3 regions of the Streptomyces sp. NPDC111507 genome follow, and region 1 is predicted to be linked to each of the others. Evidence: riboswitches for the same ligand, from Rfam matches in the RefSeq annotation. Region 1 holds a riboswitch; each other region holds the start of a gene.

Evidence for each region. Region 1 has a riboswitch for S-adenosylmethionine ahead of ACZ7M2_RS02220 (aminotransferase class V-fold PLP-dependent enzyme). Riboswitches for the same ligand answer to the same signal wherever they lie in the genome.
Region 2: another riboswitch for S-adenosylmethionine. It lies ahead of thrC (threonine synthase); the one in region 1 lies ahead of ACZ7M2_RS02220 (aminotransferase class V-fold PLP-dependent enzyme).
Region 3: another riboswitch for S-adenosylmethionine. It lies ahead of ACZ7M2_RS13575 (putative leader peptide); the one in region 1 lies ahead of ACZ7M2_RS02220 (aminotransferase class V-fold PLP-dependent enzyme).

The regions. Positions count from the first base shown of each region.
Region 1 is NZ_JBVKBU010000001.1:486,009-496,412, forward strand. It holds gene ACZ7M2_RS02210 (rhomboid family intramembrane serine protease) at 1-494, shown strand, start outside; gene ACZ7M2_RS02215 (Lrp/AsnC family transcriptional regulator) at 491-772, shown strand; gene ACZ7M2_RS02220 (aminotransferase class V-fold PLP-dependent enzyme) at 835-2,196, opposite strand; SAM riboswitch class IV at 2,390-2,506, opposite strand; gene trpD (anthranilate phosphoribosyltransferase) at 2,652-3,716, opposite strand; gene qcrB (cytochrome bc1 complex cytochrome b subunit) at 3,872-5,512, opposite strand; gene qcrA (cytochrome bc1 complex Rieske iron-sulfur subunit) at 5,509-6,573, opposite strand; gene qcrC (cytochrome bc1 complex diheme cytochrome c subunit) at 6,570-7,379, opposite strand; gene ctaE (aa3-type cytochrome oxidase subunit III) at 7,472-8,092, opposite strand; gene ACZ7M2_RS02250 (response regulator) at 8,286-8,687, shown strand; gene ACZ7M2_RS02255 (L,D-transpeptidase) at 8,810-10,072, opposite strand; gene ACZ7M2_RS02260 (cytochrome c oxidase subunit 4) at 10,223-10,404, opposite strand, start outside.
Region 2 is NZ_JBVKBU010000004.1:565,953-576,356, forward strand. It holds gene ACZ7M2_RS20255 (NADH:flavin oxidoreductase) at 1-871, opposite strand, end outside; gene groL (chaperonin GroEL) at 1,062-2,684, opposite strand; gene ACZ7M2_RS20265 (cold-shock protein) at 3,050-3,256, opposite strand; gene ACZ7M2_RS20270 (MoaD/ThiS family protein) at 3,717-3,992, opposite strand; gene thrC (threonine synthase) at 4,107-5,435, opposite strand; SAM riboswitch class I at 5,453-5,599, opposite strand; gene ACZ7M2_RS20280 (glucosyl-3-phosphoglycerate synthase) at 5,787-6,731, shown strand; gene ACZ7M2_RS20285 (alpha,alpha-trehalose-phosphate synthase (UDP-forming)) at 6,843-8,231, shown strand; gene otsB (trehalose-phosphatase) at 8,298-9,164, opposite strand; gene ACZ7M2_RS20295 (DUF3263 domain-containing protein) at 9,228-9,455, opposite strand; gene ACZ7M2_RS20300 (ABC transporter substrate-binding protein) at 9,490-10,404, opposite strand, start outside.
Region 3 is NZ_JBVKBU010000003.1:179,739-190,142, forward strand. It holds gene ACZ7M2_RS13560 (ABC transporter substrate-binding protein) at 1-711, opposite strand, end outside; gene ACZ7M2_RS13565 (amino acid ABC transporter ATP-binding protein) at 792-1,616, opposite strand; gene ACZ7M2_RS13570 (amino acid ABC transporter permease) at 1,613-2,578, opposite strand; SAM riboswitch class IV at 3,047-3,193, shown strand; gene ACZ7M2_RS13575 (putative leader peptide) at 3,230-3,304, shown strand; gene ACZ7M2_RS13580 (glutathione S-transferase C-terminal domain-containing protein) at 3,542-4,231, shown strand; gene ACZ7M2_RS13585 (YceI family protein) at 4,297-4,812, opposite strand; gene ACZ7M2_RS13590 (MarR family winged helix-turn-helix transcriptional regulator) at 4,969-5,514, shown strand; gene ACZ7M2_RS13595 (maleylpyruvate isomerase family mycothiol-dependent enzyme) at 5,539-6,333, opposite strand; gene ACZ7M2_RS13600 (dioxygenase family protein) at 6,389-7,273, opposite strand; gene ACZ7M2_RS13605 (hypothetical protein) at 7,594-8,067, shown strand; gene ACZ7M2_RS13610 (MerR family transcriptional regulator) at 8,144-8,770, opposite strand; gene ACZ7M2_RS13615 (DUF3291 domain-containing protein) at 8,919-9,362, shown strand; gene ACZ7M2_RS13620 (MFS transporter) at 9,449-10,404, shown strand, end outside.

The DNA of each region.
Region 1 (10,404 bases):
CCACGGCCCTGTTCATCCACGGCAGCTGGCTCCACCTCCTGGGCAACATGCTCTTCTTCTACGTCTTCGGAGCGATGACCGAGGAGCGCATGGGCCACGTCCAGTTCGTCGTCTTCTACGTGGTCTGCGGCTACCTCGCTCTGCTGGGTTACGCGATCGCCAACTCGGGCTCCGAGCAGACCCTGGTCGGCGCCTCGGGGGCGATCTCCGCGGTCCTCGGAGCGTTCCTGTACCTGTTCCCCAGGGCCCGGGTGACCAGTCTCTTCCCGTTCCTCTTCTTCTTGCCGCTGCGCTTCCCCGCCTGGGTCGTGCTGCCCTTCTGGGTGACCCTGCAATGGCTGGCGGCGGGCCGCAGCCCCTCGGGCCCCGGGGTCGCCTATCTGGCCCACCTGGTGGGCTTCTCGCTGGGGTTCGTCTACGCGTGGGTGCGGTTCGGGCGGCCGACTAGAGTGAAAACCCCAGCAGCAGCACCCGAGGGAGAAAACCAGCCGTGATCACCGCGATCGTGCTCATCAAGACCAGCGTGGACCGGATCCCCGAGATCGCCGAGTCGATCGCCGCGCTGGACAGTGTCAGCGAGGTCTTCTCCGTCACCGGTACGTACGACCTGATCGCCATGGTCCGGGTGAAGGCCCACGACGACCTGGCGGACGTCATCCCCGGCAAGATCAGCAAGATCCCCGGCGTCGAGGGGACGGACACCCACGTCGCGTTCCGCACGTACTCCCAGCACGACCTGGAAGCGGCGTTCGCCATCGGCCTCGACAGCTAGGCACAGGCGCGGGGTTCATTCGGGGATGTGGGGGCGGCGCCCCCACGTACCCCCGGCCGACCTCAGGCCGCCGGGACGCAGCGGCCGTCCTCCGTGCGGTAGTTCCACTTCGCCCCGTCCCGCACCAGTTCCCGCACCGCGCGCACGAACCGCTCCACATGCTCGTCGGGCGTACCGGCCCCGAAGCTGACGCGGATCGCGTTGAGGGACTTCTCCCCGGGCGCCGCCTCGGGCGCCCCGCACTCCCCCTGCGTCTGCGGATCACTGCCGAGCAGCGTCCGCACCAGCGGGTGGGCGCAGAAGAGACCGTCCCGCACCCCGATCCCGTACTCGGCGGACAGCGCGGCCGCGAAGTGCGAGCTGTTCCAGCCCTCGACGACGAACGAGATGACGCCGACGCGCGGGGCGTCGTCGCCGAAGAGCGACAGGACGCGGACCTCGGGCACCTCGGCCAGACCGGCGCGGACGGCCCCGATCAGCTGCTCTTCGCGGGCGACGAGCGTGTCGAAACCGGCCTCGGTCAGCGCCTTGCAGGCGGAGGCGATGGAGTAGGCGCCGATCACGTTCGGCGAACCGGCCTCGTGCCGGGCCGCGCTCTCATGCCACTCCACGTCCACGCCGCCGTCCACCCGCCGCGTGACCTTGCGGCTGGCGCCGCCGCCCGCGAGGTACGGCTCGGCCTCGCGCAGCCAGTCGGCGCGGCCCGCGAGCACGCCGGAGCCGAACGGCGCGTACAGCTTGTGCCCGGAGAAGGCGACCCAGTCGACGTCGAGGTCCCGCACGGACACCGGGTGGTGCGGGGCGAGCTGGGCGGCGTCCAGGACGATCCGGGCACCGTGCGCGTGCGCGGCGGCGGCCAGCTCGCGCACCGGCCACAGCTCGCCGGTGACGTTCGAGGCGCCGGTGACGCAGACCAAGGCCGGGCCGTGGGGGTCTCGGACGGCGAGAGCCCGCTCCAGGGCCGTCACGGCCTCCTGCGGGGTGCGGGGCGCGTTGAGGTAGGTGACCTGGGCGTCCTTCCACGGCAGCAGCGAGGCGTGGTGTTCCGTCTCGAAGACGAACACCTGGCAGTCGGCCGGAAGGGTGGCGGCCAGCAGGTTGAGGGAGTCGGTGGTGGAGCGGGTGAAGACGACCTGGTCGTCGCCCCGGCAGTCGAGGAACTCCGCGACGGTCCTGCGGGCGTTCTCGAAGAGGTCGGTGGACAGCTGGGAGAGGTACCCGGCGCCGCGGTGCACGCTGCCGTAGTACGGGGCGTACGCGGCGACGTCGTCCCACACCCGCTGGAGGGCGGGGGCGCTGGCGGCGTAGTCGAGCGCGGCGTAGGTGACCTCACCGCCGGTCACGAGCGGGACGGTGACATCTCGCCCCAGAACGGGCAGAGGGGCACAAACGGTCTGGTCGGCGGCAGCGGTGGAGACAGACATGGCGAGCTCCTGTGAGAGGCAGGCGGAATCGCTGCGCGGGCCGGGCGCACGGGGGTACGGGTGTGCGACTGCACGGCTCGGCGCAGGGAGGAAAGGCAAAAGGGGTGTGCGGAGGCGGGGCTCTACGCCCTATCGCATTCGCTTGCTCACAGAAGGCTCCCTCGAACGACCAGGACCCCTGGGATTCTCGAGGGGTCCGCGCTTGCCGTAGACCTCGCTGCCTACGGCCTGGTCTTCACCCGGGGCACCCCGCCACGGACGGAGGGTTGCCGGACAGCCGGCCGGGGCCTGATGGCTGTCGCTCATGACCTGATACGGCATCCTGCCACAAGATCTTCCACCCGCAACCCGGCGTCCGTATACCGGGACGCCGAGTGGGCCCAAAGATCGCGCAGTTCCCCGCACCCCTGAAGAGGCTCGGGGAACTGCGCGGGCAACCCCCACCGGCCCGCGGACTACGACTGGCTCGCCGCCACCCAGCGTTCCAGCGTGCGCTTCGCCGCCCCCGAGTCGATCGCCTGCGCCGCCTTCACCATCCCGGCACGGAGCTGGTCCGCGAGCGGCGCGTCGGTCGGCGACAGGGCGACGAGGGCCGCGGCGGAGTTCAGCAGCACAGCGTCCCGTACGGGCCCCGTCTCGCCGCCCAGCAGGCGACGGGCGACGTCCGCGTTGTAGGACGCGTCGGCGCCGCGCAGGGCCTCCACGGGGACGAGTTCGAGGCCGACGTCACGCGGGTCGAAGCGCTCCTCGGTGACCTTGCCGTCGCGGACGATCCAGACCCGGGACGTCGCGGTGGTGGTCAGCTCGTCCAGGCCGTCGTCGCCGCGGAAAACGAGCGAGGAGTTGCCGCGCTCGGCGAACACGCCCGCCACGATCGGCGCCATGCGCAGGTCCGCGACTCCGACGGCCTGTGCCTTCACCCGCGCCGGGTTCGTCAGCGGACCCAGCACGTTGAACGTGGTCCGGATCCCCAACTGCCCCCGCGCCGCCGCGACATGACGCAGCGCCGGGTGGAACTTCACCGCGAAGCAGAAGGTGATCCCGGCCTCCTCCGCGACCTCGGCCACCCGCTTGGTCGTCAGGTCCAGATTGACGCCGAGCTTCTCCAGGACGTCCGAGGCACCGGACGCGGAGGACGCGGCCCGGTTGCCGTGCTTGACGACCTTGGCGCCGGTCCCGGCCACGACGATCGACGACATCGTGGAGATGTTCACCGTCTTCGCGCCGTCACCGCCCGTACCGACGATGTCGACGGTGTCCCCCGGCACCTCGATCACATTGGCGTGCTCGTACATCGTCCGGACGAGACCGGAGATCTCCTCGACCGTCTCGCCCTTGGCCCGCAGCGCCACCGCGAACCCGGCGATCTGCGCGTCCGTCGCCTCGCCGCTCATGATCCGGTCCATCGCCCAGGCCGTGTCGTCCGCGCTCTGGTCGCGGCCCTCGAGCAGGCCGTTCAGCACCACGGGCCAGGAACGGCCCGCCGCGGTGTTGCCTCCAGCGGGGTTCACAGCGCTCATAAGCCGCTCCTGGGTCCGTCGTCCCGGCCAAGGGACGTCTTGTGTAGATGGGAACACCCTATCCAGGCCCGGAGACGGCAAAGAGCCCCCGTCCAGGCAATGGACGGAGGCTCTCGCCGTGGCGATCAGTGAAGACCGGTCAACCGGTCGCAGGATCAGTGGTGGCCGTGGCCGCTCGTGATCTCCTTGTACTCCTCGACCGTGGGCTTGGGGATCTGGCTGTCCTCCCCGTAGAAGCCCTCGCTGAGCTTGGAGCGCAGCCTCTCCGAGCCCTTCACCTTGCGCTCGACACCGTTCTCGTCGACCGTCGCGCCGATCTCGGCGGGCTGGTACTGCTCGTGAGCGGTGAGCGTGTGCAGGGCCTCCTGGCTGAGCGGCTCGTGCACCTCGATGAACTCACCGTGCGGCAGGCGCTTGATGATGCCCGACTCGCGGCCGTGCAGCACCTTGTCCTTGTCGCGGCGCTGGAGGCCGAGGCAGACCCGCTTGGTGATGACGAACACGATCACCGGCACGACGAAGAAGCCGATGCGCACGAACCAGGTGATCGAGTTGATCGACAGGTGGAAGTGCGTGGCCCAGATGTCGTTGCCACCACCGACGAGCAGGACGAAGTACCAGCTGATCCAGGCGGCACCGAACGCGGTCCGGGTCGGGACGTTGCGCGGGCGGTCCAGGATGTGGTGCTCACGCTTGTCGCCGGTGACCCAGGACTCGATGAACGGGTAGACCGCGATCGCGACCAGGACCAGCGGGAAGATCACCAGCGGGATGAACACGCCCAGCACGAGCGTGTGACCCCAGAGGTTGATCTCCCAGCCCGGCATGACACGGATCAGACCCTCGGAGAAGCCCATGTACCAGTCGGGCTGGGCGCCCGTGGACACCATGTCCGGACGGTAGGGGCCCATGGACCAGATCGGGTTGATCGAGGCGATCGCCGCGATGGCCGCGATGACACCGAAGACCAGGAAGAAGAAGCCTCCGGCCTTGGCCATGTAGACCGGCAGCAGCGGCATGCCGACGACGTTGTTGTTCGTCTTTCCGGGGCCCGCGAACTGCGTGTGCTTGTGGTAGAAGACCAGGATCAGGTGGCCGACCACCAGCCCGAGCATGATGCCCGGCAGCAGCAGGATGTGGACCGAGTAGAACCGCGCGACGAAGTCGCCGCCCGGGAACTGGCCGCCGAAGAGGAAGAACGCCAGGTACGTGCCGACGACCGGCACGGACAGGACCGCGCCCTCCATGAAGCGGACACCGGTGCCGGAGAGCAGGTCGTCCGGGAGCGAGTAACCGGTGAAGCCGGTGAACATGCCCAGGACGAACAGCAGGAAGCCGAACAGCCAGTTGACCTCACGCGGCTTGCGGAACGCACCCGTGAAGAACACGCGCATCATGTGCACGAACATGCCGGCGAGGAAGACCAGCGCCGCCCAGTGGTGGATCTGCCGGACCAGCAGACCACCGCGCACCTCGAAGGAGATGTGCATGGTCGAGTTGAACGCCTCGGACATCAGCTGTCCCTGCAGGGGGACATAGCTGCCGTGGTACGTGACCTCGTTCATCGACGGGTGGAAGAACAGCGTCAGGTACACACCCGTGAGGATGATGATGATGAAGCTGTAGAGGCAGATCTCACCCAGCATGAACGACCAGTGGTCGGGGAAGATCTTGCGCATGTTGGACTTGGCCAGGGAGTAGATCCCGAGCCGTCCATCGGCCCAGTCGGCGACTTTCTCGCCGGCCGGGGCCTTCTCGCGCGAAGGGCGCGAGTCGGAAGTGGTGGTAGTGCTCATCCGCGCTCCCAGAAGGCAGGACCGACGGGCTCTTCGAAGTCGCCGAGCGCTTCGAGGTAGCCCTGTTCGTTCACACCGATGCGCAGCTGCGGCAGGGCGTGACCGGCCGGGCCGAAGATCACTCGGGCACCGTCGGAGAGGTCGAAGGTGGACTGGTGGCAGGGGCAGAGCACGTGGTGCGTCTGCTGCTCGTACAGGGAGATCGGGCAACCGACGTGGGTGCAGATCTTCGAGTACGCCACGATGCCCTCGTGCGACCAGGCGAGCTCGCGCTTGTCCTTGATGTTCTCCGGCTGGAGCCGGACGATCATCAGGGCCGCCTTGGCGATCTGGAGCTGGAAGTCCTCGTCGTGCTCCTCCAGGCCCTCGGGCTTGGCGAAGGTGAGCGAGCCGACGGCGACGTCGGAGGCGCGCAGCGGCTCGTTCGTGTTCATGTTGACGAGCAGCTTGCCCTTGGACCAGAGCGTGTGGCGCAGCTTGGTGCCGGGCAGCGGACCCAGGTCGCGCAGCAGCATGACGCCGGAGAGCGGGAACAGGGCCAGCGCGCCGAACATCGTGTTGCGGATCAGCTTGCGGCGGCCGAGCGCGGACTCCTTGGCGCCCTGCTTGAAGTCGGCCAGGACCTTGGCCTTGACCTCGGGCTCCGCCTCGATCGGGTGACGCTGGTCGGCGATCTCCACGTCGGACATCAGGGTGCGGGCCCAGTGGACCGCGCCCGCGCCGATCGAGAACAGCGCCACACCGAGGGTCATACCCAGCGCGAAGTTCAGCGCGCTGATGTGCCCGAGCGGGAAGACGAAGATCGACTGGTCCCTCGGGATCGCCACGTACGAGGCGATGAACCCGACGGTGGCCAGCATCGACAGCGTGAACAGCATGGCGACGACGCGCTCGGACCGCTTGGCGGCCCGCTCGTCGATGTCCTGGACGCGGTGCTCGTGGGGCGGCAGGCCCGGGTCCGCGAACGGGTTGGTCTCGTCCGCGAGGGCTACCGCGCCGTGACCGTGCTCGTCGACCTGCTCAGCGGGCAGGTTCTCTTCTGGAATGTCTTGGCTACTCATGACTTCTTGGCCTTTGCGGTCCGAGCGGCGACCCAGACGGCGACGGCGACCAGGGCGCCAAGACCGAAGATCCAGCCGAAGAGGCCTTCACTGACCGGCCCGAGGCCACCCAGCTCCAGACCGCCGGGGCTCTCGGTGTCGTCACCGTTGACCGCGTTGAGGTACGCGATGATGTCCTTCTTGTTCTTCTCCGACAGCGTGGTGTCGGGGAAGGACGGCATGTTCTGCGGGCCCGTCTGCATGGCCTCGTAGATGTGCTTGGGGTCGACACCTTCAAGGCTCGGCGCGTACTTGCCGTGCGTCAGGGCGCCGCCCTTGCCGGTGAAGTTGTGGCACTGCGCGCAGTTCGTACGGAAGAGCTCGCCGCCCTTGGCGATGTCCGCACCCTCGGGGCTGACCTGGCTCTTCGTCGGAATCGTGGGACCGGCGCCGAGCGAGGCGATGTACGCCGCGAGCTGGTCGATCTCGGCCTGCGAGTAGATGACCTTCTTGCGCGGGATCTGAGCGCCCGGCTGCTGGGCCGGCATACGGCCGGTGCCGACCTGGAAGTCGACCGCCGCGGCGCCCACGCCCACCAGGCTCGGCCCGTCGGAGGACCCCTGACCGCCGGTTCCGTGGCAGCTGGCGCAGCCCACGGAGTAGAGCTTCTTGCCCTCGTCGATGGCAAGGGACTGGGCGGTCGTATCGGCCTGCGCCTTGCTCGCGGGTGCGAACGCGGCGTACAGCCCCCCGGTGGCCGCCAGCGCGAGGAGTAGGACGACGACCGCCGCCAGCGGATGGCGTCGTCGTGCGGAGAGCTTTTTCACGGATTACCCCGGTGTCAGGATCTTCTGCGTCGATGCTTCGGGAAATGGATCGGTTCGTCGCGTGCGATCGGTTCGCCGCGGACGCCGCCCGGTTACTTGATCAAGTAGATCGTGGCGAAGAGGCCGATCCACACGACATCGACGAAGTGCCAGTAGTAGGACACGACGATGGCGGCGGTCGCCTGCTCGTGAGTGAACCTCTTGGCCGCGTAGGTGCGGCCGAGGACGAACAGGAAGGCGATGAGGCCACCCGTCACGTGCAGGCCGTGGAAGCCGGTGGTCAGGTAGAACACCGAGCCGTACGGGTCGGAGGAGAGCGAGAGCCCGTCCTTCTTGACCAGCTCGGTGTACTCGAAGATCTGACCACCGATGAAGATGGCACCCATCACGAACGTGACGCTGAACCACATCCGGAGCTTCTTCACGTCCCCGCGCTCGGCGGCGAACACGCCGAGCTGGCAGGTCAGGGAGGAGAGCACCAGGATCGTGGTGTTGGAGGCCGAGAACGGGATGTTGAGATGGCTCGCCATCTCTTTCCAGTGGTCCGGCCCGGTCACCGATCGCAGGGTGAAGTACATCGCGAAGAGGGCCGCGAAGAACATCAGCTCGGAACTCAGCCAGATGATGGTTCCGACGCTGGTGAGGTTCGGTCGATTGACCGACGGGTGCGCGTGCCCGGTTTCTACTGTCGTTGCTGTCGCCACGACCGACATTATGTCGGTCGCTTATCCCGCCCTCACGCCCGGGGGTGCCGTTCGGGGTGTTGATGGGGTGTGTCCAGCCCGTATGGCCCATCGAAGCCCTGTCCGAACCGGTGTTGACGGGGTGTTCGAGGGGGTAGCATCCGCGCCATCGGTACCAGGAGTTCCCGAGCAATGCCGTGCTTCTTAGATGCGTGGAGGAACAATGCAGCCGACCGCCACGGTGCTGGTCTACAGCGACGACTCCAACACCCGGGGGCAGGTGCGGCTGGCGACCGGTCGCAGACCGGCCCCCGACGTCCCCCAGGTCGAGTTCATCGAGTGCGCCACGCCCGCCGCCGTCCTGACGGAGCTGGACAAGGGCGGGATCGACGTCTGTGTGCTGGACGGCGAGGCGGTTCCGATGGGCGGCATGGGCGTCTGCCGGCAGATCAAGGACGAGATCTTCAACTGCCCGCCCGTGCTGGTGCTCATCGGGCGGCCTCAGGACGCCTGGCTGGCCACGTGGAGCCGTGCGGACGCGGCGGTGACCCTTCCGGTGGATCCGGTCGAGTTCGCCTCCGCACTGGCCTCGCTGCTGCGTCGTAAGGCTTTGCAGGGCGCCTGAGAGCCCGGAGGGACCTGTGGTTCGGCGGCCGCGGGTCGACGGCGGCTGAACGCGCCCCGCGGCGGAGCCGCGGAGGAACACAGCCCCGCGCCCCTTTCGGGGCGCGGCGGCGGGGGTCTGGGTCACACGGACTCAGGGCGTAGGCGGGCCCGGTCCGTCAGCTTCGGGCCCTCCGGGGTGCCCGCTGTCAGGGCGCTGCCGTTGCGCCAGGCCTTCCAGTCGACGTTCCAGTCGCCGAAGCCGTTGTTGAACGGGGTCATCTCGTCACCGTTGGAGTTCTGGACCTTCACGATGTCGCCCGGCCGGACGTTCTTGAAGAACCACTCCGCGTTGCTGGTGCTCATCCCGGTGCAGCCGTGGCTGACGTTGGCGGACCCCTGCTCCCCCACCGACCAGGGCGCGGCGTGCACGTACTCGCCGCTCCAGGTGACCCGGGTCGCCCAGTAGACGGGCAGGTCGTAGGAGTCCGCGCTGCCCTCGGCGATGCCGACGGTGGTACCGCGCATGCGTACGTAGGGTTCCTTGCTCAGTACGACCTTGACGCCGTTGCGGGTCTCGTAGCCCGGCTTGCCGGTGGTGACGGGGATCTGGTTGATCACCTGGTCGTTCTTGTAGATCGTCATGGAGTGCGCGGCGGCGTCCGTGACGGCGACGAAGCGGTCCCCGGTGGTGAGCGTCAGGGGCTTCGCGTCGCCGCCCCAGAGCCGGTCGGCGACCTTGATGCCCTTGAGGTTGCTGTGGGCCTGGATGGTGGCGTGGATGGGCCAGTACTCCTTGGGCCGGTAGTGCAGCGTCTTGTCGTCCACCCAGTGCCAGGCGCCCTCCACGGCGGGCACGGAGTCGACCTTCAGGGCGCCCTCGACGATCGCGCGAGCGGCCTTGTCCTTGACCGGGGCACTGAGTTCGGCGGTGATGGGCTGACCGACGCCGTACTCGCCCGAAGCGGGCCCCAGAGTCACGCCCAGGGGCTTGTTCGTGGTGGGCGCGGTGGTCTCGAAGTCGACGATCTGGCGGCCGGGTGCGCCGGCCCCGTCCTCCGTGCTCACGTGCACCGTGTAGTGGGCGCCCGCGGCCAGTGGTGAGGTGCTGTGCCAACGGGAGCCGTCGGCGGCGAGTTCGCCCGCCACGAAGCGCCCCGACGCGTCGACGGCCGTCACATCGGTGATGCGCTCGTCGTCGCCCTTGGAGGTGATTTCCAGGGGCTTGTCCGGGTCGACCTTGCGGCTGTCGCCGACCACGTCGGTGAAGGAGAGCTGACCCGCCGCGTTGTACGGCCTGGCGGAGAGCGGGTGGCCGCTTCCGCCGCAGGCAGCGGCTGCCGCGCCGAGGGCGACCACCAGCGTGGTGCGGCTGACGACCGTGCGGATTCGCGGTGCGTGATTCATGGACTCACGCTATGAACACCCGTCAACCCTGGCGCGGCGAGTGAGCCGTGTGGGGGATGTGATGTGTGGCAAAAGAGGAAGCCCGGACTCTCCGTCAGGAGAATCCGGGCTTCCGGGGTGTCCAGCGATCGCTACGGGACCGCGTGCGTGCTACTGGGTGCGGTTCTCACCGTGGTAGTACTCGAAGACCCAGCCCCACAGGCCGATCAGGATGATCGGGAACCCGAAGTACAGCAGCCACCAGCCGAAGACGACGGCCATGAAGGCGAGCGCACCGCCGACACCGAGCGCGAGCGGCTGCCAGCTGTGCGGGCTGAAGAAGCCCACCTCGC
Region 2 (10,404 bases), on a different contig from region 1:
TCTTCGTCCAGCCGGCGAGGTTGAGGTCGGAGCCGTCGAACTCGGAGAGCCAGTAGCGGCGCGTGGAGGCGTGGAAGGCGTCCACACCGGCCTCGGCCAGCGGGGTCAGGATCGCCTCCAGCTCCTCCGGGGTCTCGGCGAGCCGAGCGTCGTACGCCTGCTGCTTCCACTGGGAGTAGCGGAAGAGGACGGGGAAGGAGGGCGACACGGCGGCGCGGACCGCGGCCGCGATCTCCGCCGCGAACTTCGTACGGGCCACGGGGTCGCCGCCGTACGTGTCGGTGCGGCGATTGGTGCCCGACCACAGGAACTGGTCGATGAGGTAGCCGTGCGCGCCGTGCAGCTCGACGCCGTCGAAGCCGATGCGCTCGGCCTCGGCCGCGGCCTTGGCGAACGCCTCGACGACGTCGTCCAGGTCCTGCTGGGTCATGGCCTTGCCGGTGACCTCGGCGTCCGCGGAGCCGACGCCGGACGGGCCGACGGCCGGCGCGTCCGCGAACGGCGGCTGTCCCGCCTCGCGCACCATGCCGATGTGCCACAGCTGCGGGACGATCGTGCCGCCCGCCGCGTGCACGGCGTCGGCGACCTTCGCCCAGCCCGCGAGCTGCTCCTCGCCGTGGAAGCGCGGCACGCGGTCGCTCTGCCCGGCCGAGTCGTGGCCCACGTACGTGCCCTCGGTGACGATGAGGCCCACGCCCGCGGCGGCGCGGCGGGCGTAGTACCCGGCCACGTCCTCACCAGGGACGCCGCCCGGGGAGAACTGCCGGGTCATCGGTGCCATCGCGATCCGGTTCGGGACCGTCAGGCCGTTCAGCGAGACAGGGCGGGACAGGATCTCGGCCGCGCGGGAGGCGGGGGCAGTCGTAGACACGTGTGGGGGCTCCTCGGGTACCGGTTGGTATGTGCGTATGCATTGATCATGCGTCAACGACAACTCCCCGGCCGGTCATGTCATTCCGGCCGCCCGGCACCTCGCCCTGTGACCCCGGACACGCCCGAGGGCGGTACCCCCTGTTTCCAGGAAGTACCGCCCTCGGCAGGAAAACCGATCCTCGGAAGGATCAGAAGTCCATGTCACCGCCCGGCATGCCGCCCGGAGCGGCCGCGGCGGCCTTCTCCGGCTTGTCGGCGATGACGGCCTCGGTGGTCAGGAACAGCGCGGCGATGGAGGCGGCGTTCTGCAGGGCAGAGCGCGTCACCTTCGCCGGGTCGATGATGCCTTCGGCGATCATGTCGACGTACTCACCGGTCGCGGCGTTCAGGCCGTGGCCGACGGGCAGGTTGCGCACCTTCTCGACGATGACGCCACCCTCGAGACCACCGTTGACGGCGATCTGCTTGAGCGGGGCCTCCAGGGCGAGCCGCACGGCGTTGGCGCCGGTCGCCTCGTCACCCGAGAGCTCGAGCTTCTCGAAGACCGAGGAAGCCTGGATGAGGGCCACGCCACCACCGGCGACGATGCCCTCCTCGACGGCCGCCTTCGCGTTGCGAACGGCGTCCTCGATGCGGTGCTTGCGCTCCTTGAGCTCGACCTCGGTGGCGGCACCGGCCTTGATGACGGCCACGCCGCCGGCCAGCTTCGCCAGACGCTCCTGGAGCTTCTCGCGGTCGTAGTCCGAGTCGGAGTTCTCGATCTCGGCACGGATCTGGTTGACCCGGCCCTGGACCTGGTCGGCGGAGCCGGAGCCGTCCACGATCGTGGTCTCGTCCTTGGTGATGACGACCTTGCGGGCACGGCCCAGCAGGTCCAGACCCGCGTTCTCCAGCTTGAGGCCGACCTCCTCGGAGATGACCTCGCCGCCCGTGAGGATGGCGATGTCGCCGAGCATGGCCTTGCGGCGGTCACCGAAGCCCGGAGCCTTGACGGCGACGGACTTGAAGGTGCCACGGATCTTGTTGACGACCAGGGTCGACAGGGCCTCGCCCTCGACGTCCTCGGCGATGATCAGCAGCGGCTTGCCGGACTGCATGACCTTCTCGAGGAGCGGCAGCAGGTCCTTGACGTTGCTGATCTTCGAGTTGGCGATCAGGATGTACGGGTCGTCGAGGACGGCCTCCATACGCTCCATGTCGGTGGCGAAGTACGCCGAGATGTAGCCCTTGTCGAAGCGCATACCCTCGGTGAGCTCAAGCTCCAGACCGAAGGTCTGGGACTCCTCGACGGTGATGACGCCTTCCTTGCCGACCTTGTCCATCGCCTCGGCGATGAGCTCGCCGATCTGGGTGTCGGCGGCGGAGATGGAGGCCGTGGAAGCGATCTGCTCCTTGGTCTCGACATCCTTGGCCTGCTCGAGGAGGGCACCGGAGACGGCCTCGACGGCCTTCTCGATACCGCGCTTGAGAGCCATCGGGTTGGCGCCGGCGGCTACGTTGCGCAGGCCCTCGCGGACGAGCGCCTGGGCGAGAACGGTCGCCGTGGTCGTACCGTCACCGGCGACGTCGTCCGTCTTCTTGGCGACTTCCTTGACCAGCTCGGCGCCGATCTTCTCGTACGGGTCCTCGAGCTCGATCTCCTTGGCGATGGAAACACCATCGTTGGTGATCGTGGGGGCGCCCCACTTCTTCTCGAGGACGACGTTGCGGCCCTTGGGGCCAAGGGTGACCTTGACGGCGTCGGCGAGCTGGTTCATCCCGCGCTCGAGACCGCGCCGTGCCTCCTCGTCGAACGCGATGATCTTGGCCATGTGAAGTGGTCCTCCCGGACTGGGGTGGATTGCTCCGGACCGCGCTGGCGCCCGCGACGGACGGCCTGCCTGCCCCGTGGTTCCTTGCACCACCTGGCCTGCGGGCCTCACCGACCCGGTCCTTCGTTATCACTCTCACCTTCAGAGTGCTAACGCCAATGATTAGCACTCGCCCCTGCCGAGTGCAAGCGCCTTCCCTTGATCCGCAGGTGAGAAGGGGCGCGCAACCCGCGCGTCGCGCCGGTGCGCGAGCGGGCCCACGGCCGTGTCGAGCGGGCCCACGGCCGCGTGCGGACAGGCCGAAGGGCTCGTACCCCAGGGGATACGAGCCCTTCGTCACGTCGAACAGTCAGTCGGCGCGTGCTTCAGCTGGTCGCGAGTCGGACCATGTCCGCCTGCGGCCCTTTCTGGCCCTGCGAGATCTCGAAATCGACCCGCTGACCCTCTTCCAGGGTGCGGTAGCCGTCCATCTGAATCGCGCTGTAGTGGACGAATACATCCGCACCACCGTCGACCGCGATGAAGCCGTACCCCTTCTCCGCGTTGAACCACTTGACGGTGCCCTGAGCCATGCCTAACTCCCCTATTACTGGCCCTTGCACAGGACCGCACTTCGCGGACCCGGGTCAGACCTCACCCCCCAACGGTTGGGGGTGTGCGCCGGAACGCGTCGACCGCGGCTGAATGTATCTGTCCAACTGCCGTCTGCAACAGGTCAATCGGACGAGAATTCCGGGCACGACCGATCGGGAATATGGGGAGAATATGCGAAGATTCAGGGCAAGTCGGGCCCCATAAAAGCCGTATAAGGCTCATAAGCGCGGGACACTTTGGCTATTTCTTGCCGGACTTCGGGCGCGAACTCATATGCGCCCGGCATGCAAAGTGCAGCGCGTTCCCCAACTGTACCGCGCTCAACCATGCAGAATTGCCCCCTCCGCTTCTCTCGCGGAGGGGGCAATTCGATGAACTCTCGGTAATTGGCATTACCAAGGGTAACTATCTCACCCTGGGTAACGACTCGCGAGGCGGTCAGCCGCCGGCGACGGCGGGAATGATCGAGACGCCCGCGCCGTCCGGTGTCGCCGTCTCCAGACCCTGCTCGAAGCGGACGTCGTCGTCGTTCACATAGACGTTGACGAACCGGCGCAGCTTGCCCTGGTCGTCCAGGACGCGCGCGGCGATACCCGTGTGGTTCTTCTCCAGATCCGCGATGACCTCACCGAGGGTCCCACCCTCGGCCGTCACCTCGGCCTGACCACCGGTGTAGGTGCGCAGGATGGTGGGGATGCGGACGGAAACGCTCATTCTTGTGACCTCCGGTCAGGTAAGGGCTTTTAGGGGCGCGGGGCGTGACTGAATATGCGGCTCCGCCGCGTGGGCGCGACCAGCCCCCACCGGCCCGCAGACGAACAACGACGCTTACGCGAGCCCGGCTTCCCGGAAGGAGTCCAGGCTCGGACGAATGGTCGCCGTCAGACCCGTACCCGCCACCGCGTCCAGCGTCTTCAGACCATCACCGGTGTTCAGGACCACGGTGGTCAGACTCGGGTCGAGGAGCCCGTTCTCGATCAGCTTCTTCGTGACACCCACGGTCACCCCACCCGCCGTCTCCGCGAAGATCCCCTCCGTACGCGCGAGCAGCTTGATCGCATCGACGACCTGCTCGTCGTTCACGTCCTCCACGGCCCCGCCCGTGCGCCGCGCGATGTCCAGCACGTACGGCCCGTCGGCCGGGTTGCCGATGGCGAGCGACTTGGCGATGGTGTTCGGCTTCTGGGGCCGTACGACGTCGTGGCCCGCCTTGTAGGCGACGGACACCGGCGAGCACCCCTCGGCCTGGGCACCGAAGATCTTGTACGGCTTGTCCTCGACCAGTCCGAGCTTGATCAGCTCCTGAAGACCCTTGTCGATCTTCGTGAGCTGGGAGCCGGAGGCGATGGGGATCACCAGCTGGTCGGGGAGCTTCCACCCCAGCTGCTCGCAGATCTCGTACGCCAGGGTCTTGGAGCCCTCCGCGTAGTACGGCCGCAGGTTGACGTTGACGAAGCCCCAGCCCTCGCCGGCCGGGTCGCCGATCAGCTCGGAGCAGAAGCGGTTCACGTCGTCGTAGTTGCCCTCGATGCCGACGAGCTCGCCGCCGTAGATCGCGGCCATGACGACCTTGCCCTGCTCCAGGTCGTGCGGGATGAACACGCAGGAGCGGAAGCCGGCGCGGGCGGCGGCGGCACCGACGGCGCCGGCGAGGTTGCCCGTGGAGGAGCAGGAGAGAGTGGTGAAGCCGAACGCGCGGGCGGCCTCGATGGCCTGGGCGACGACGCGGTCCTTGAAGGAGTGCGTCGGGTTGCCGGAGTCGTCCTTGACGAAGAGCTTGCCGGCCTCGACGCCCAGCTCGCGGGCGAGGTTGTCGGCCTTGACGAGCTTGGTCCAGCCGGGGTTGATGTTCGGCTTGTCGGCGACGTCGGCCGGGACGGGCAGCAGCGGCGCATAGCGCCAGATGTTCGCGGGGCCCGCTTCGATGCGCGCCCGGAGTTCTTCGGTTTCGTAGGCCGAGAAGTCGTACGCGATCTCCAGCGGGCCGAAACACTCCTCGCAGGCGAACACGGGGCCGAGCGGCACGCGGTGCCCGCACTCGCGGCAGGAAAGCGCGGCGGCGGGTCCGAGATCCACACCGACTACGGTGGTGGTGTCGCCCGCGACAGGGTTCGTGGTGCTTGCAACGGTCGAATGTGCAACAGTCTGCGCAGCCATGGAGGCGAGGCCCTTTCTCCTCATCTTCCTCACGACGCACTTCGCCGTGAGACGGATTTGGCACCTTCCCGAGCCGGGAGCCTCGCCACATCAATGTGACAGGACCAGCTGGAGGGTTGCCGGGGCTTCATCGGGCCGTATCCCTCTGCCCCTCTGGATGAGCGGTATTCGGTTGTGTCGTGCGGTGGTGCGTGTGGAGCGATGGTCCCCAGATGATCTACGACATGCGATGGTCATCCGCGTTGTTCAAGACTGTAACCGAAGGCCAGGACAGTTGAGATAGTCGTCCGAACCGCGAGATGGATCACACCGTGAGACACCGGGTGATCAGACAGTGAGGAGCCGCAGACCGTGCTGAAGGAAACTGAGCGCTGGCTGAGCAATCGCTCCTGGTCCGTGACCGATCGCCCGCTCCACGGACTCATGTCCGCCAAACGGGCCACGGGCTCCTCGGTGAGCGTCGTCCTGCCCGCGCTGAACGAGGAGGAGACGGTCGGCGAGATCGTCGCCGTCATCCGCCACGACCTGATGCAGCAGGTGCCCCTCGTCGACGAGATCGTCGTCGTCGACTCGGGCTCGACCGACCGCACCTCGCAGGTGGCCGCCGCGGCGGGCGCGCGCGTGGTGCACCGGGACGAGATCCTGCCGCGCATCCCGGCCGTGCCCGGCAAGGGCGAGGTGCTGTGGCGTTCCCTCCTCGTGACGAGCGGGGACATCATCTGTTTCATCGACGCGGACCTGAAGGAGTTCTCCTCGGACTTCGTCTCCGGAATCGTGGGGCCGCTGCTCACCGAGCCCGGTGTGGACCTCGTCAAGGCGATGTACGACCGTCCGCTCGGCGGTGCGGCGGGGCAGGGCGGCCGGGTCACCGAACTCATGGCCCGCCCCCTCCTCAACATGCACTGGCCGCAGCTGGCCGGCTTCGTGCAGCCGCTCGGCGGGGAGTACGCGGCCCGCCGCTCGCTGCTCGAACAGCTCCCCTTCCCCGTCGGGTACGGGATCGAGCTGGGCATGCTGGTCGACGCCCTGCACCTGGTGGGCCTGGACGCGCTCGCCCAGGTCGACGTGGGCGTGCGCAAGCACCGCCACCAGGACGGGCAGGCGCTGGGCCGGATGTCCGCCGCGATCTACCGCACGGCCCAGCTCCGGCTGGCCCGCGGCCACCTGATCCGCCCGGCCCTCACCCAGTTCGAACGGGGCGGGGACGGTTTCGAGCCGCACACGTACTCGGTGGACACGGAGGAACGTCCGCCGATGGTCGAAATCTCCGAATACCAGAAACGAAGGGCGGCGTAGAAGCTCCCCGTCAGGGGCGCGGGGCTGCGCGACAAGCCCCCACCGGCCCGCGGACGGCATACGGCTGAAGGGAACGTTTGAGCGTTTCCACCCGGGGCTAAGTTTCGAGGCATGGCTTCAACGCAAGGCGCCCACAACATCCTCGTCGCCTCCAACCGCGGCCCGGTCACCTACGAGGTCCAGGAGGACGGCTCGCTGCGCGCCAGGCGCGGTGGCGGCGGGCTGGTCTCGGGCCTCTCCGCGATCGGGCCGGACGCGGGGGCCCTGTGGGTGTGCTCGGCGCTCGGCGACGGCGACCGCGAGGCGGTCCGGCGCGGGGTCGCCGAGGACGGCGTACGGATGCTGGACATCGACGCCGACGTGCACGCGGACGCGTACAACGGCATCGCCAACTCCGTGCTGTGGTTCGTCCACCACATGCTGTACCAGACCCCGCTGGAGCCGGTCTTCGACGCGGAGTTCCGGCGCCAGTGGGCGTCGTACGAGGCGTACAACCGCGCGTTCGCCGAAGCACTGGCCGCGGAGGCCGCGCGGGGCGCGGTGGTGATCGTCCAGGACTACCACCTGACCCTCGTCCCCGGGATGCTCCGCGAACTCCGCCCCGACCTGCGGATCGGCCACTTCTCGCACACTCCCTGGGCGCCGGTCGACTACTTCCGGATGCTGCCCGACGACATCGCCGAACAGGTGCTGCGCGGCATGCTCGGCGCGGACCGGCTCGGCTTTCTCACCCAGCGCTGGGCGGACGCGTTCACCGCCTGCTGCGACGCGCTCGTCGGCGGGCTCGGCGACACCCGGATCGGCGTGCACGGGCTCGGCGCGGACGCGGACTTCCTGCGCAGGCGCTCGCACGAGGCGGACGTCGCGGACCGGATGGCCGCGCTGCGCGAGCAGATCGGCGAGGGCCGCAGGACGATCGTGCGGGTCGACCGGACCGAGCTGTCGAAGAACATCGTGCGGGGCCTGCTGGCGTACCGGCAACTGCTGGAGGACCACCCGGAGTGGCGCGAGCGCGTCGTCCATGTGGCCTTCGCCTACCCCTCCCGTCAGGACCTGGCCGTCTACCGCGACTACACGGCCGAGGTCCAGCGGGTGGCGACCCAGATCAACTCCCAGTACGGGACCCCGGGTTGGACCCCGGTCGTCCTCCACGTCAAGGACGACTTCGCCCGCTCCCTGGCCGCCTACCGGCTCGCCGACGTCGCCCTCGTCAACCCCATCCGCGACGGCATGAACCTCGTCGCCAAGGAGGTGCCGGTCGTCTCCGACGAGGGGTGCGTGCTGGTGCTCTCCCGGGAGGCGGGGGCGTACGAGGAGCTGGGCGAGGACGCGGTGGTGGTGAACCCGTACGACGTGGTCGGCACCGCGCGGGCGCTGGACGCGGCGCTGACCATGCCGGTGGGGGAGCGGGCGGAACGTACGAAGCGGTTGGCTGCCGCCGGGACGGCGTTGCCTCCGGCGCAGTGGTTTCTTGAGCAGTTGCGGGAGTTGGAGGGCTGAGTAGGGAGTTTGCCGGCCCCGGGTCGTGGGGGCCGGTCGCGCAGTTCCTCGCGCCCCTACGGGGCGCTAGTGCGCCGCCAACGCTCTCAGCAGGCGTACGACTCCCGCGGGGCCGTCGACCACGAGATCCGCCCGTTCGGCCAGTTCGGTGACTTCCGTGCTGCCGCTGCACACCAGCAGGCCCGGGACGCCGTCCGAGCGGAGTTTGTCGACGGCGGCGAAGGCGGGGAGGTCGCCCAGGTCGTCGCCGGCGTACATGACGGCCTCGGCGTGGACCTCGCGGACGTATTCCAGGAGGGCGACGCCCTTGTCCATGCCCGGGGGACGGAGTTCGAGGACCATCCGACCGGGTTCGACGATCAGGCCGTGGCGGGTGGCGAGGTCGGCGAGGGGTTCGCGCAGTGCCTCGAACGCGGCCAGGGGGTCCTCGGCGCGGCGGGTGTGGACCGCGACCGCGCGGCCCTTCTCCTCGATCCAGGTGCCGTGCCAGGCGCCGATCCCGTCGAGGACCCCGGGCAGCTCGGCGCGGACGGCGGCGACGCCGGGGTGCGGGGCGGGGGCGTTGACGGTGCCGGTGCGGGCGTCCCAGCGTTCGGCGCCGTAGTGGCCGAGGACGACCAGGTGGTCCAGGCCCGGTACGCCGGCGAAGCCGCCGTGGCGGACCGCCACGCCGGCCGGGCGGCCGGTGACGACGGCGACGGAGGCGACCCTCGGGGCGAGGGCCGCGAGGGCGGGAACCGCGTCGGGGTGGGCGCGGGCCTGCTCCGGGTCGGCGACGATGGGGGCGAGTGTTCCGTCGAAGTCGAGCGCGATGACGGCCCGGTCGGGCCGGGTGAGGATGGCGTCGAGGCCGTCGCGTCCGGCGGGGGTCACGGGTGTCGGCAAGGGTTCCGTGACGTCCGGGGATTCCGGGTCTTCCGAGTGGCTGCCCATGCTCCGACCCTATCCGCGTGCCCCCGGGCGCACCCACGGCTCACCGAGTCACACCGGGCGGTGTCAGCGTTCCGCGCGGCGGGTGTCCCGGATGCGGCGGAGGCGGTTGACCGTGATCGGGTCGTGGGCGAGGGCGCGGGGGTCGTCGAGGAGGGCGTTGAGGAGCTGGTAGTAGCGGACGGGGGCGAGGCCGAGTTGCTCGCGTATCGCTCTTTCCTTCGCGCCGGGCCCCGCGAAGGAACGGCGCTCCATGGCGAGGATCCCCCGCTCCCTCCCGCTCAGTTCGTCCATGACCGCACCGTAGCGCCCACCACCGACAGCGCGGCTACCCCGCGGAGTCCATCGTGGTCGCTGTCTGCTGGAGCGAGCCAAGGATCCCGGCCGGGCTGCCGTCCGGGGAGACCGCCTTGCCGATCTGCTTCTTGATGTCGGCGCTGACAGCGGCCCAGGACGTCTTGCCCACCGGATAGAGCTGGGAGGAGGGGAGCTCGTCCAGGAACGGGGCGAGGTCCGCGTCGTCGCTGTCCGCCGCCATCGCCTCGGACGCGGACGTCGTGACCGGCAGCAGGTCGTACTTGTGCGAGAAGGCGAGCACGTTCTTCTCGCTGTAGACGTAGTCGAGGAACGTACCGATCTGATCCCGGTGGCCGTTCTTCTTGAAGGCCATCATCCAGTCGGCGACACCCATCGTGGCCCGGGTCTTCCCGCTGACGCCGGGCATCGGCACCATCCCGAACTTCACGCCCTTGTCGGCGGCCGTCTTCATCAGCGTGGGGTGCCCGTTGAGCATCCCGACCTCGCCGCGCGCGAACGCCGCGAAGGCGTCCGCACGATTGAGCTTCGCGGGCGCGACCGGTCCGGTCAGCCCCTTGCCGACCAGGTCGTCCTTGAGCCAGTTGAGGGTGGCGACGTTCTGGGCGGAGTCGAGGCTGTAGGTGCCGACGTCGTCGGTGTAGCCGTCGCCGCCGCTCAGCAGCCACTGCATGGTCTCGGCCTGCGCCTCCTCGGGACCGAGGGGCAGCGCGTACGGGATCTTCACTCCCCGGGCCTTCAGGGCCCGCGCGTCGGCGGCGAGCTCGCTCCACGTCGTCGGCGCGCTGAGACCCGCGGCGGAGAACAGCTTCTTGTTGTAGAAGAGCAGCCGGGTGGAGGCGGCGAACGGCATGCCGTACTGCACCCGGTTCATCTTCCCCGCATCGGTGAGCTGGGCGACGAAGTCGGCCTGGACGGGTATGGAGAG
Region 3 (10,404 bases), on a different contig from region 1:
CAGATAGACGCTGTTGTTGTCCTGGAAGTACTTGACGGTGAGCTTCTTGCCCTCCTTCGCGAGCTTCGCCTTCCACTCCAGCAGGAGCTTCTCCTGGTTGGTTCCGGCGCCCACGGAGACGGTCTTGCCGGCCAGGTTCTCGTAGTCGCCGGCGAAGTTCCAGGTGCTCTTCTTCAGCACCTCGAAGGCGAGGTTGTCCTGCCGGTAGGAGGCGAACTCGTACTTCTTCTTGCGTTCCTCGGTGTCCGTGACGTTCGTGAAGGCGACGTCGACCTTGCCGCTGTCGATGCCGACGAACAGGTTCTCCCAGGTCGAGTTCTTCACCTCCGCCTTCAGCCCGAGGACCGCGGCGACCAGTCGACCGAGGTCGGGTTCGGCACCGGTGAGGGTCTTCTGGTCCTGACCGACGTACGCCAGCGGCGGGAACCCGGCGGGCAGCGCTCCGACGCCGACGACCAGCTTGCCGCTCTTGGCCACGGACTTGGGCAGCTCGGCGCTGATGGACTTGACCTCGGACACCTTGAGGTCGGTCTGCCGCGCGGCGCCGTTGGAGAGCGCGCCCACGATGACGGTGCCGGCGGCCGCCCTGTCGGAGGTGGTGGCCGCGTCGCTCTCGCCTCCGCAGGCGGCGAGAGCGGCGGCGAGGGCGGCGACGGCGGTGGAGGCGGTGAGGCCGCGGAGGAGTCTGCCGCGGAGGGTGAGGGTGCGCATGGCTGTCCTTGTCCGGTGCTCGTGAGTGAACCGTGAGGTGGTGAAGGCGTGCTGGGTGAAGGGGCGGGAGGGCGGGAAGTTCAGAGGACCTTGCTCAGGAAGTCCCTGGTCCGCGCGTGCGTCGGGTGGTCCAACACCTCGGTGGGCGAGCCCTGTTCGACGACGCGGCCCTCGTCGAGGAAGACGATCCGGTCGGCCACCTCGCGGGCGAAGCCGATCTCGTGGGTCACGATGACGAGCGTGGTGCCGCTGGTGGCCAGGGCCTTGATGACGGCGAGCACCTCGCCGACCAGCTCGGGGTCGAGGGCGGAGGTCGGCTCGTCGAAGAGGATGACTCCGGGGCGCAGCGCGAGGGCACGGGCGATGGCGACCCGCTGCTGCTGCCCGCCCGACAACTGGCGTGGATAGGCGTCGGCCTTGTCGCCCAGACCGACACGGTCGAGGAGGGTGCGCGCGAGCTCCCTGGCCTCGGGCCGCTTCAGCCGCCGGGTCGCCACCGGCGCGGCCGCCACGTTGTCCAGCACCGTCAGATGCGGGAACAGGTTGAAGTTCTGGAAGACGAACCCGATCCGGCCACGCTGGGCCAGGATCGCCCGCTCGCTCAGCTCCTTGAGCTTCCCCCAGCCTTCGGCCGGGGGGACCCCCATCTCCCTTCGGTCGCCGTGCCGGCGTACGCCGATGAGCTCGCCGTTCAGGCTGACATGGCCGATCTCGGGCTTCTCCAGGTGGTTGATCACCCTGAGGAGGGTGGACTTGCCGGAGCCGGACGGGCCGAGGATCACGGTGACCTCTCCGGGCCTCACGGTCAACTCCACTCCGTTCAGCACGCGTTGGGCGCCGTACCACTTGTGGACATCGCGCACCTCGACGGCGGCCGGTCGGATCTCGAGCGTCTCGCCGGTCATGTCGCCGCCTCCTTGCGGACCCGGGCCCGCAGATCACGCAGACCGGTGCGGACCTTCTGCAACGGGGTCGGCGGGAGGGAGCGCAGCGCGCCCCGCGAGTAGTACCGCTCGACGTAGAACTGGACGACGGACACGACGCTCGTGAGGATCAGGTACCAGGCGGTGGCGACCAGCAGCAGCGGCACGATGTCGCCGGGGTAGGTGGAGCCCATGCTCTGCACCGAGCCGAAGAGGTCGAGCAGCGAGACGTAGAAGACCAGCGACGTGCCCTTGATCAGGCCGATCAGCTGGTTGACGTAGTTCGGGGTGATGGAGCGCAGCGCCTGTGGGAACACGATCCTCGTGAACTGGTAGCCCTTGGGCAGACCGAGTGCGGAGGCCGCCTCGTGCTGGCCCTGGTCGACGGAGAGGATGCCGCCGCGGACCACTTCCGCCGCGTACGCCGCCTCGTTGAGGCTCAGTCCGACGACCGCGACGACCATGTCGGTGGCGAGCCGGGACTCGTCGAAGGTGAGGAAGGCGGGGCCGAAGGGCACGCCGAGGCTCAGCGTCTTGTAGAGCGCGCTGAAGTTGTAGAGGAAGAGCAGGACGACGATGAGCGGCACCGAGCGGAACAGCCAGATGTAGACCCAGCTCACCGCGCGCAGCACGGGGCTCCTGGAGAGTCGGGCCAGGGCGAGCAGGATGCCGCCGAGCAGGCCCAACACGGCGCTGTAGAGCGTCACTTCGAGGGTGATGAGCAGGCCGTCGAGGATCGTGGGACGCAGGAACCAGTACGCGAACCGGTCCCACTGGAAGAAGGGGTTGGTCGCCAGCCCGTGGACGATCTGGGCGACCACGACGAGCGCGACGGCCGAGGCGATCCAGCGGCCGGGGTGGCGCAGGGGCAGCACGCGTCGTGCCGCGGCCGGGCGGGGCTCCGTCGTGCTCAACGGCACGGCGGAGCCCAGGGATTCACTCATGGAGGGCTCCAACGAATGCGGACACACCGCCGTCGGCCCGTACGGCGGCGGTGCGCGCGGGGACAGACGGATGTCAGGGGTACGGAGGGAGGAGAGGCTCATCGACAGCACGCCGGCGGGGCGGCGGGCGAGGGAGGTCGAGCCGTGCGGACGTTCAACGCCGCGGAAGGCGGAAGCGGTCAGCCCTGACAGCGACAGCGGGCACCGCGGGAGCTACGACACAGTGCGGCGGCTGGGCAGCCGTGGCGCCGCGAAGCGGTCGTCCCGTCAGCTGCGTACATCGCGTTCACCGTCACCATTCCGCCCCGCTGGGCCTCGAACGCACCGGAATCGATCCGGTCCGATGCGGCGTAAGTTAGGCACGGCCCCAAACGAATGTCAACGCGCTCCGGCCGGAACGACCACGTGGTGAGACCGCGCATATGCCTTCTTGACGGCTCAGCGGACCGCACCGAGACTGACGGGGACGGTCACGATTGTCAGCGCCCGTCGTGCGGGTTCCTCCCGTTCGACGCGGTTATCGGCCCCGGCCCGCTGACAGGCAACCCTTCCACCGCGACGGGGTGCCCCGGGTGACGACCGGGTCCCGCCGGCGCGGCGGGGCAAGCGTGGTCTCGCCTCTCGCGAGCCCCGGACACGGGAGCGATGAGAATGGCCAGGAGGAGCACGAACGGTCTGACCAGGCGCCTGCACATCGATCTGCAGCGGGTCTCCAGCGCGTACTGAGCGCTCCGCTGGAAGTGCCGGGATGTGCCGTGGATCGTCTGCGGCGCCCTCGTGGCTGGTCGCGCGGTTCCCCGCGCCCCTTCAGGGCGCTGCCGCACCGCAGCGGACTTCACCCGACCCGCTTCGTCCGGTCAGGCACGTCCCGCGATCCGGACCGGCTCGTACGTCAGCGCAGTCACTCCGTTCCGCCACCGCCGCCCAACGGGTCGCGGGGGCTTCGACGTTGCCTGGAGAGTCATGCCCAAGACAGTCTCGCTCGCCGCCCCTCGCCCCCACCGCATCCGCAGCCGCATCGGCGTCGGCCTGGCCGGCGGTTTCTACCCGGCGCCGCACCGCTATCAGCTGTACCTCGCCGAGGGCTGTCCGCGCTCGCTGCGCATCTCGATCACCCTGGAGCTGCTCGGTCTCCACGACTCGGTCGCCGCCACGCTGCTGACGCTTTCCGCCGAGACACCCGAGGCGTTCGCCGCACTGCGCGGCGCGTACGAGGCCACCTGGCACCACTACGACGGTCCGCTCACCGCGCCCGCGCTGTGCGACCGTTGGAGCGGACGGATCGTGAGCAACCACACGCCGGACATCCTGCGTGACCTCGCCGGACTGCCGGTCTGTCAGGGCGAGGCCCGCCTCCCCCGGCTGAACCCACCGGCCCTCATCGCGGACATCGACGCCTTGCGCGAACTCCTCGACCGGGACGTCACCCTCGCCGCGCGGGCGCTTGCGCGCACCACGGCACTCCAGTCGCTGGACGGGCAACTCGCCTCGCACGTCTACGCGTTGGGCGACGAGCTGACGGCCGCGGACGTCGATCTCTGGGTGGCCCTGACCCAACTCGGCCCGACGGAGTCCCTCTCCCCCTATGGGCGGCTCCGGGACTACGTACGTCGGCTCGACGCCCACCCGGCCTTCCACGGCACGGTGCGCTGAGCGCGTACGCCAAGGTCGCCGGGGCCGGTAGGGCCGTAGGGCCCGGGCCCCGGCGCCACGTCGGCTCAGCCCTTGGCGCGGGTGAAGACGAGCGTGCCGGTGACGGTCGTCAGGCCGCGGATCATGCCCATCTGGTTCCAGCCCATGTCGAACTGGTCGCGGTCCACGGTGAACTCCGCGGTGAGCGTGACGGTGTCGGCGCTCGCCCCGGTCACCCGGCCGGTGACGGGCTGCGGCCGGCTGATGCCGCGCACGGTCAGCTGCCCGTTGATCTCCACGGTGTCGTCCTGACCGAGGACGGCGTCGCGGACGGCGAAGGTGATCGTGGGATGGCGGTCGGCGTCGAAGAGGTCGGCGGAGCGCAGGTGCGTGTCCCGCTTGGCGTTCTTCGTGTCCAGGGACGCGACATCCAGGGTGATGGTGCCGCGGGCGGTCCCGTCGGGCTGGACCTCGCCCTCTCCGACGACTCCGGTGAAGGTGCCCTTCACGGTGACCATGCCCCACATCGTCTTGTGCTTGATGGCGACGGTGGTACGGGCGGGGTCGAGCTGCCACAGGCCGGTTTCGACGGCGACGGTCATGAGAGTTCTCCAGACGGTTACGGGCAGTGCACAGGGGTGCGCGACGCACGGGGCACGCGGCACACGGGGACTGTGGGGACAATGCAGTCATCCAAATTTGGATGACTCCACGCTAGCCGGTTCTTCAAATTTGGACAACCGGTAGACTGTGACACTATGGCCGACCCTTCCGCCCCCGCTGACCTGCCCGAACGCGAGCCGTCGGGCGACGGTGAGCTGTTGCCCGCTCCGCTGCGGGCCTGGATGCGTCTCCTGGCGGCGGCCGGGGCGATCGAGCAGCAACTGCGCACCCGCGTCAAAGACGCCCTCGACGTCTCGCACGACGAGTTCCTGGTGCTGTGCCTGCTGGCCGACCAGCCCGGATCCAGCCTGCGGATGACTCAGATCGCGGAACTGCTGGGCCGCCCCAAGACGCGGCTGACCTATCAGGTGGCGTGTCTGCAGCACGCGGGACTGATCACACGGCGCTCGGCGTGCGGCGACCGGCGCGGTATCGAGGTGGCCCTCACGGACAAGGCGCGTCGGCTGCTGCGCGAGTCCACGGGCCCGCTGGCCGACGCCGTCTCACAGGCCATCGCACAGACGGCCTGCGCGCAGCGCTACGAGGCCCTGCATGACTTGCTGCCACCCTCGCCGTGTCCCGGTGCGGACTCCGGGCGGGTCGAGGGTGGCGATGCGGCCCCCGAGGGGCCGGGGAAGTAGCCCCTCAGGGGATGGACCGGCGGATCAGAACCCGGGGAAGACGCGTCGCAGGTCGTCCAGGGTGAGGGTGTCGCCCTTGAGGGTCACCTCGGCCGGGGTGTGGGTGGCGGCGTGGCGGCCGGTGACGAGCCGCAGCCACCACTCGGCCGGTGCGCTCAGGACGGCGTCGGGCTCGGCCGGCTCGTCGGTGAGCGCGATCGCGTCGACCAGGTCGAGCCCGAACGCGCGCCGGGGAGCGGTGGTGTGGACCGCGAGCCGAACCTGCCGCCCGTCGAGAGCCTCGACCTTGCCGAGGAAGCCTATGAGCAGTCCGGCCTGGTCGAGGAGCGGCTCGACCGCGGCGGGCGCCAGGACCGCCGTACGGTCGAAGGCCACCTCGACGTCCCAGGTGTGGTGGGTGAACTCGCCGAGCCGCAGACCCGCCACCGTCGCGACGTCCACGGGCGCGGGCAGGAAGCCGAGGTCGACCCGGAGTTCGGCACGGGCCCGCGGGTCGAGCGCCTCGTACCCGCGCACCAGCGCCTCGTTGGCGGTCACGAAGCTCTCGGCGCGCTCGACCGGGGACATCGCGTCCCAGCGCGCCCACACCGACTTGTTGAAGTCGCCGTCCTTGGGCCCGGTGCCGTGCAGCGCGCCCTCCAGGGAGGCGAGGCCGATCTCCGCGCCGCTGCCCAGGTGGCTGAGGACCTGGGACACGTCCCACTCCGAAGCCCCGGACGGCCGGGTGAGGTCGGCGGTGGCGAGCCCGTGCACCACGGCGGTCAGGTAGTCGTGTCCGCCGCGCAGGGCGTCGATGGTCCGGTCGGCACGGTCGTTCATGTCTCAACTCCGTCGAAGTGGCAGCGGTTTGTGTCGGTACGGAGGGTTCAAGGGTTCACACCGCGGTCTGGAAGGACCGCTTGGAGAAGCCCATCATGAAACCCTCGACGGTGGTGCGCACCGCCCGGTCGGCACTCGGGGCGGCGCCCAGCGTGACGAACAGCGGGATGTAGTGGTCAACCGTCGGATGGGCGTACGGCATTCCGGGCGCCCTGGTCCGGAAGGCCGCGAGTTCGTCCACGTCGCCGCGGGCGAGCGCGTCGGCGACCCAGGCGTCGAAGTCCGAGGACCAGCCCGGCACTTCGCCCTTCGTCAGCATCTCGCGGGTGAGGAAGGGCAGCCCGTGCGTCATGAAGCCCGAGCCGATCACGAGGACGCCCTCTTCCCGCAACGGGCCGAGCCGGGCGCCGAGTTCGAGAAGCCGGCCGGGGTCGCGGGTGGGCAGGCTGAGCTGGAGCACCGGGATGTCACCCAAGGGGTACATGGCCATCAGCGGCACCCAGGCTCCGTGGTCGAGGCCGCGGGAGGGGTGCTGGTACAGCGACTCGCCGTCCGGCATGGTCCCGGCCACGCGGTGCGCGAGGGCGGTCGCGTCGGGGGTGTCGTACGTCATCGTGTAGTAACGCGGATGGAAGCCGCCGAAGTCGTGGACGAGCGGGGTGTGCGCCGCCGGGGCGGACAGGCTCAGCGGTGCCGCCTCCCAGTGTGCGGAGACGATCAGGACGCTCTTCGGCTTCGGCAGGGACTGGGCCCACTCGAACAGTTCCCGCAGCCAGGGTCCGTCGTCGAACAGCGGGGGCGCGCCGTGGCTCAGGTACAGAGCGGGAAGCGGTCCGTCGGCGGGCGTCCACGCGCGCTGGGACCGGGCTCGCGGCAGCGCGTCGATCAGGAACCGGTCGTACGCTCCGGCGGGCACCTCGGGATCAAGGAGGGAGTTCATGCCGGTCCTTACGTGAGTGAGGGCGCCCCGGCCTGCGGGTTCAGGGTATTAACTTGAACATTCAACTTTGACTCTAGGTCACTCCATGGGAGACGTCAACCAAACGGCCGCGGACGGAGGCGTCGGAGGTCCGAAGGAGGACGCCGTACGCGATCGGAAGTAGTCCGAGCTCCGTATACGGGATCGGACGCCGGTTGGACGCGGTGGCCGACGGGCTTCACTAGATTCGGCCGGAGTCCACGGTCACGTGCAGCACGGTCAGGTGCAGCTCAGCGGTGGACCGTCCGGAGTTCGGGCTGCCCACCGAAGGAGTCCACCGCGTGTCGCACCATCCCTCCGTTCCCTCGCCCCACGACCGGATCACCGGCCCCCACCCCGCCCGGCACACCGCTTTGCTCCTGCTGCGCGGGTACACCGACGGCGACGCGCGGACCGTCGCCTCGGCCCTGGACACCCTGGACGATTCCGCCCTCGACGACACGTACACCTATCTGTGTGCCGTCATGGACGTCACCCTGCGCCTCACCCTGACCGCCCAGCCCGCGGCCCGTGACGTGGGTCGGGCCGCCGAACAGGCGGCCACGGCGGCTCCCCCGCACTACGAGTTCGCCTTCGGGCAGGCGGTCCGGGCCTGGGCGGCGGGCGACACGGAGGCCCTGACCCGCGCCGCCGACGCGGATCTCCCGGGGGCCGTGCATCTGCTGGCCGTGATGACCGTGGCCCTGGGCGTCTCCGTCCTCGACCATGACGGCCTGAACGCACTTCTCAACTGCCTCCCGGAAGACCCGCGCTGATCGCGACCACCACCTGATCGGCGCCCCCGGTCAGCGCCACCCGAACCTTACGGTCCGCCCCCTGGCGACCGTCCGCTCATCGGTGACCGCCCCCGTGGCGCCGCGCCGACTCGTTCTCCTGGGCCATGCGGCGCAGCGCCATCAGCGCGGGTTCGAGCAGGACCGTGAGCAGCAGCGCGCGCTCGGCCAGTTCCAGCGGGTCGTCGATTCCGTCCAGTTGGTCGAGGTCGAGCGCCGCGGTGCGTTCGGCCAGCCGGGCGTACGGCACGAGCGCGCCCCGGTCGAGCGGGACGCCCAGGCCGCGCAGCGAGCCCAGGGTCTCGGCCAGAGTCGCCCGCGCGGGCGCCGACTCGTGGATGTCCCAGCCCAACTCCTCTACGAGCGCGTCGACTTCGGCCCGCTCAGTGGAGTCCTGCGCGGATTCCTCGGCGGGCCCGATCGAACCGACGGTGAGACCGAGTAGGCGATGAGTGTCGCCGGTGTGCCCGACCAGAGCTCCCAGGACCTCCCGGACGGTGCCGACGGACAGCCCCCGGACGCCGGTCAGCGCGCGGATCAGGCGCAGCCTGCGCAGATGGTTCCCGTCGTACTCGGCCTGGGTCGCCGACAGTTGCCGGCCGGCCGGGAGCAGCCCCTCGCGGAGGTAGTACTTGATCGTCGTGACGGAGACGCCACTGAGGCGGCTCAGCTCGGACATGCGCATCGGGTCGGCTCCGCTCTGGTCATTGGATACCTTCACTGTCTAACATGGATAGCGGAGGTATCCAAAGGGCGCTCCCCGGGTCTCCGTCCGTTGAGCGCGCCCCTGGGCCTCCGTCCTCCGCCCTGCCTCTGTGGAAGAAGGCGCCACCGTGCCCACGCTCCCCTGGACCACCGTCGACGTGCCCGCACCGGACTCCCGGGCGTTCGTCATGGCCTCGCGCTTCGAGGTCCGTTCCTTCCGTGACGTACCGCGTTTCTTCCTGCGGTCCCTGGCGGCGTGGAAGCAGGTGAAGGGCGCGCCCGGCGCGTACGGCGCCACGCTCGTCGCCCAGCCGCTCAAGCGCACCTTCTGGACGCTGTCGGCCTGGGAGGACAAGCGGGCCCTTTACACCTACGCGAAGTCCGAACCGCACCGCTCGATCATGACCGGCCTGCGGTCCACGACGAGCGCCTCGGTCTTCACGTTCTGGGAGCCCCCGGCCTCGGAACTCCCCCTCGACTGGGCGGACGCCCGGCGACGGCTCGCCGAGCAGGAGCGCGCCGATGCCACCGGCGCGCGCGGACCTTCCGGCACCGGACCCGACACCGCCTGACACTCCCCGCACCTCCCGCACCTCCCTTCCTCGCCCCCACCCCCTCCCCCGGACCAACTCTTCGTCGCCCAAGGAGACATACCGTCATGACACTGTCCGAGCAGAGCCCTGCCCTGGACGACCCTTCGGTCGACCCGGCGCGCGAGCGACGAAAGGTGCCGCTGTGGCTCGCGATCGTCGCGTGCAGCGTGCCCATGTTCATGGTCGCGCTGGACAACCTCGTCGTCTCCACGGCGCTGCGCACCCTGGCCGTGGACCTGGAGGCGTCCACCCAGCAGCTCCAGTGGTTCGTCAACGCGTACGTGCTCAGCTTCGCCTGTCTGCTGATGACGGGTGCCGCCCTGGGCGACCGGTTCGGGCGCCGGCGGGTCTTCGTGATCGGCATCGTCGTCTTCACCCTGGCCTCCGCCGGCTGCGGACTGGCCGACAGCAGCGCGCAGTTGATCGGCTGTCGCGCCGTCCAGGGCTTCGGCGCCGCGGCCGTGATGCCGCTGTCGCTGACCCTGCTCTCCCAGGCCGTGCCGGAGCGGCTGCGCGGCCTCGCTCTCGGTCTGTGGTCGGGCATCAGCGGGCTGGCGGTGGCGATGGGCCCGGTGGTCGGCGGCGCGGTGGTCGACGGGCTGGACTGGCGATGGATCTTCTGGATCAACGTGCCGGTGGGTGTCGTGGCCGTACCCCTCATCCTGCTCACGCTGCGCGAGAGCTCGCTTCCGGGCGTCCGCCTCGACCTGGTCGGGATGGTGCTGGCCGCCGCCGGACTGTGCGCCGTGGTGTGGGGCATCGTGCACGGCGACACGGACGGCTGGACGTCGGCGAAGGTGCTGGGGGCGTTCCTGGGGGGCGCGGTGCTGCTCGCCGTCTTCGTGGCCTGGGAGGCGCGGGTTCCCGAGCCGATGCTCCCGCTCTCGTTCTACCGGGTACGCGCCTTCACCCTGACCAACGTCGTCTCCGCGGCGATGTACTTCGGCGTCTTCGGTTCGCTGTTCCTGCTCGCCCAGTACCTCCAGATCGTGCCGCAGCGCACGCCGTTCGAGGCCGGAGT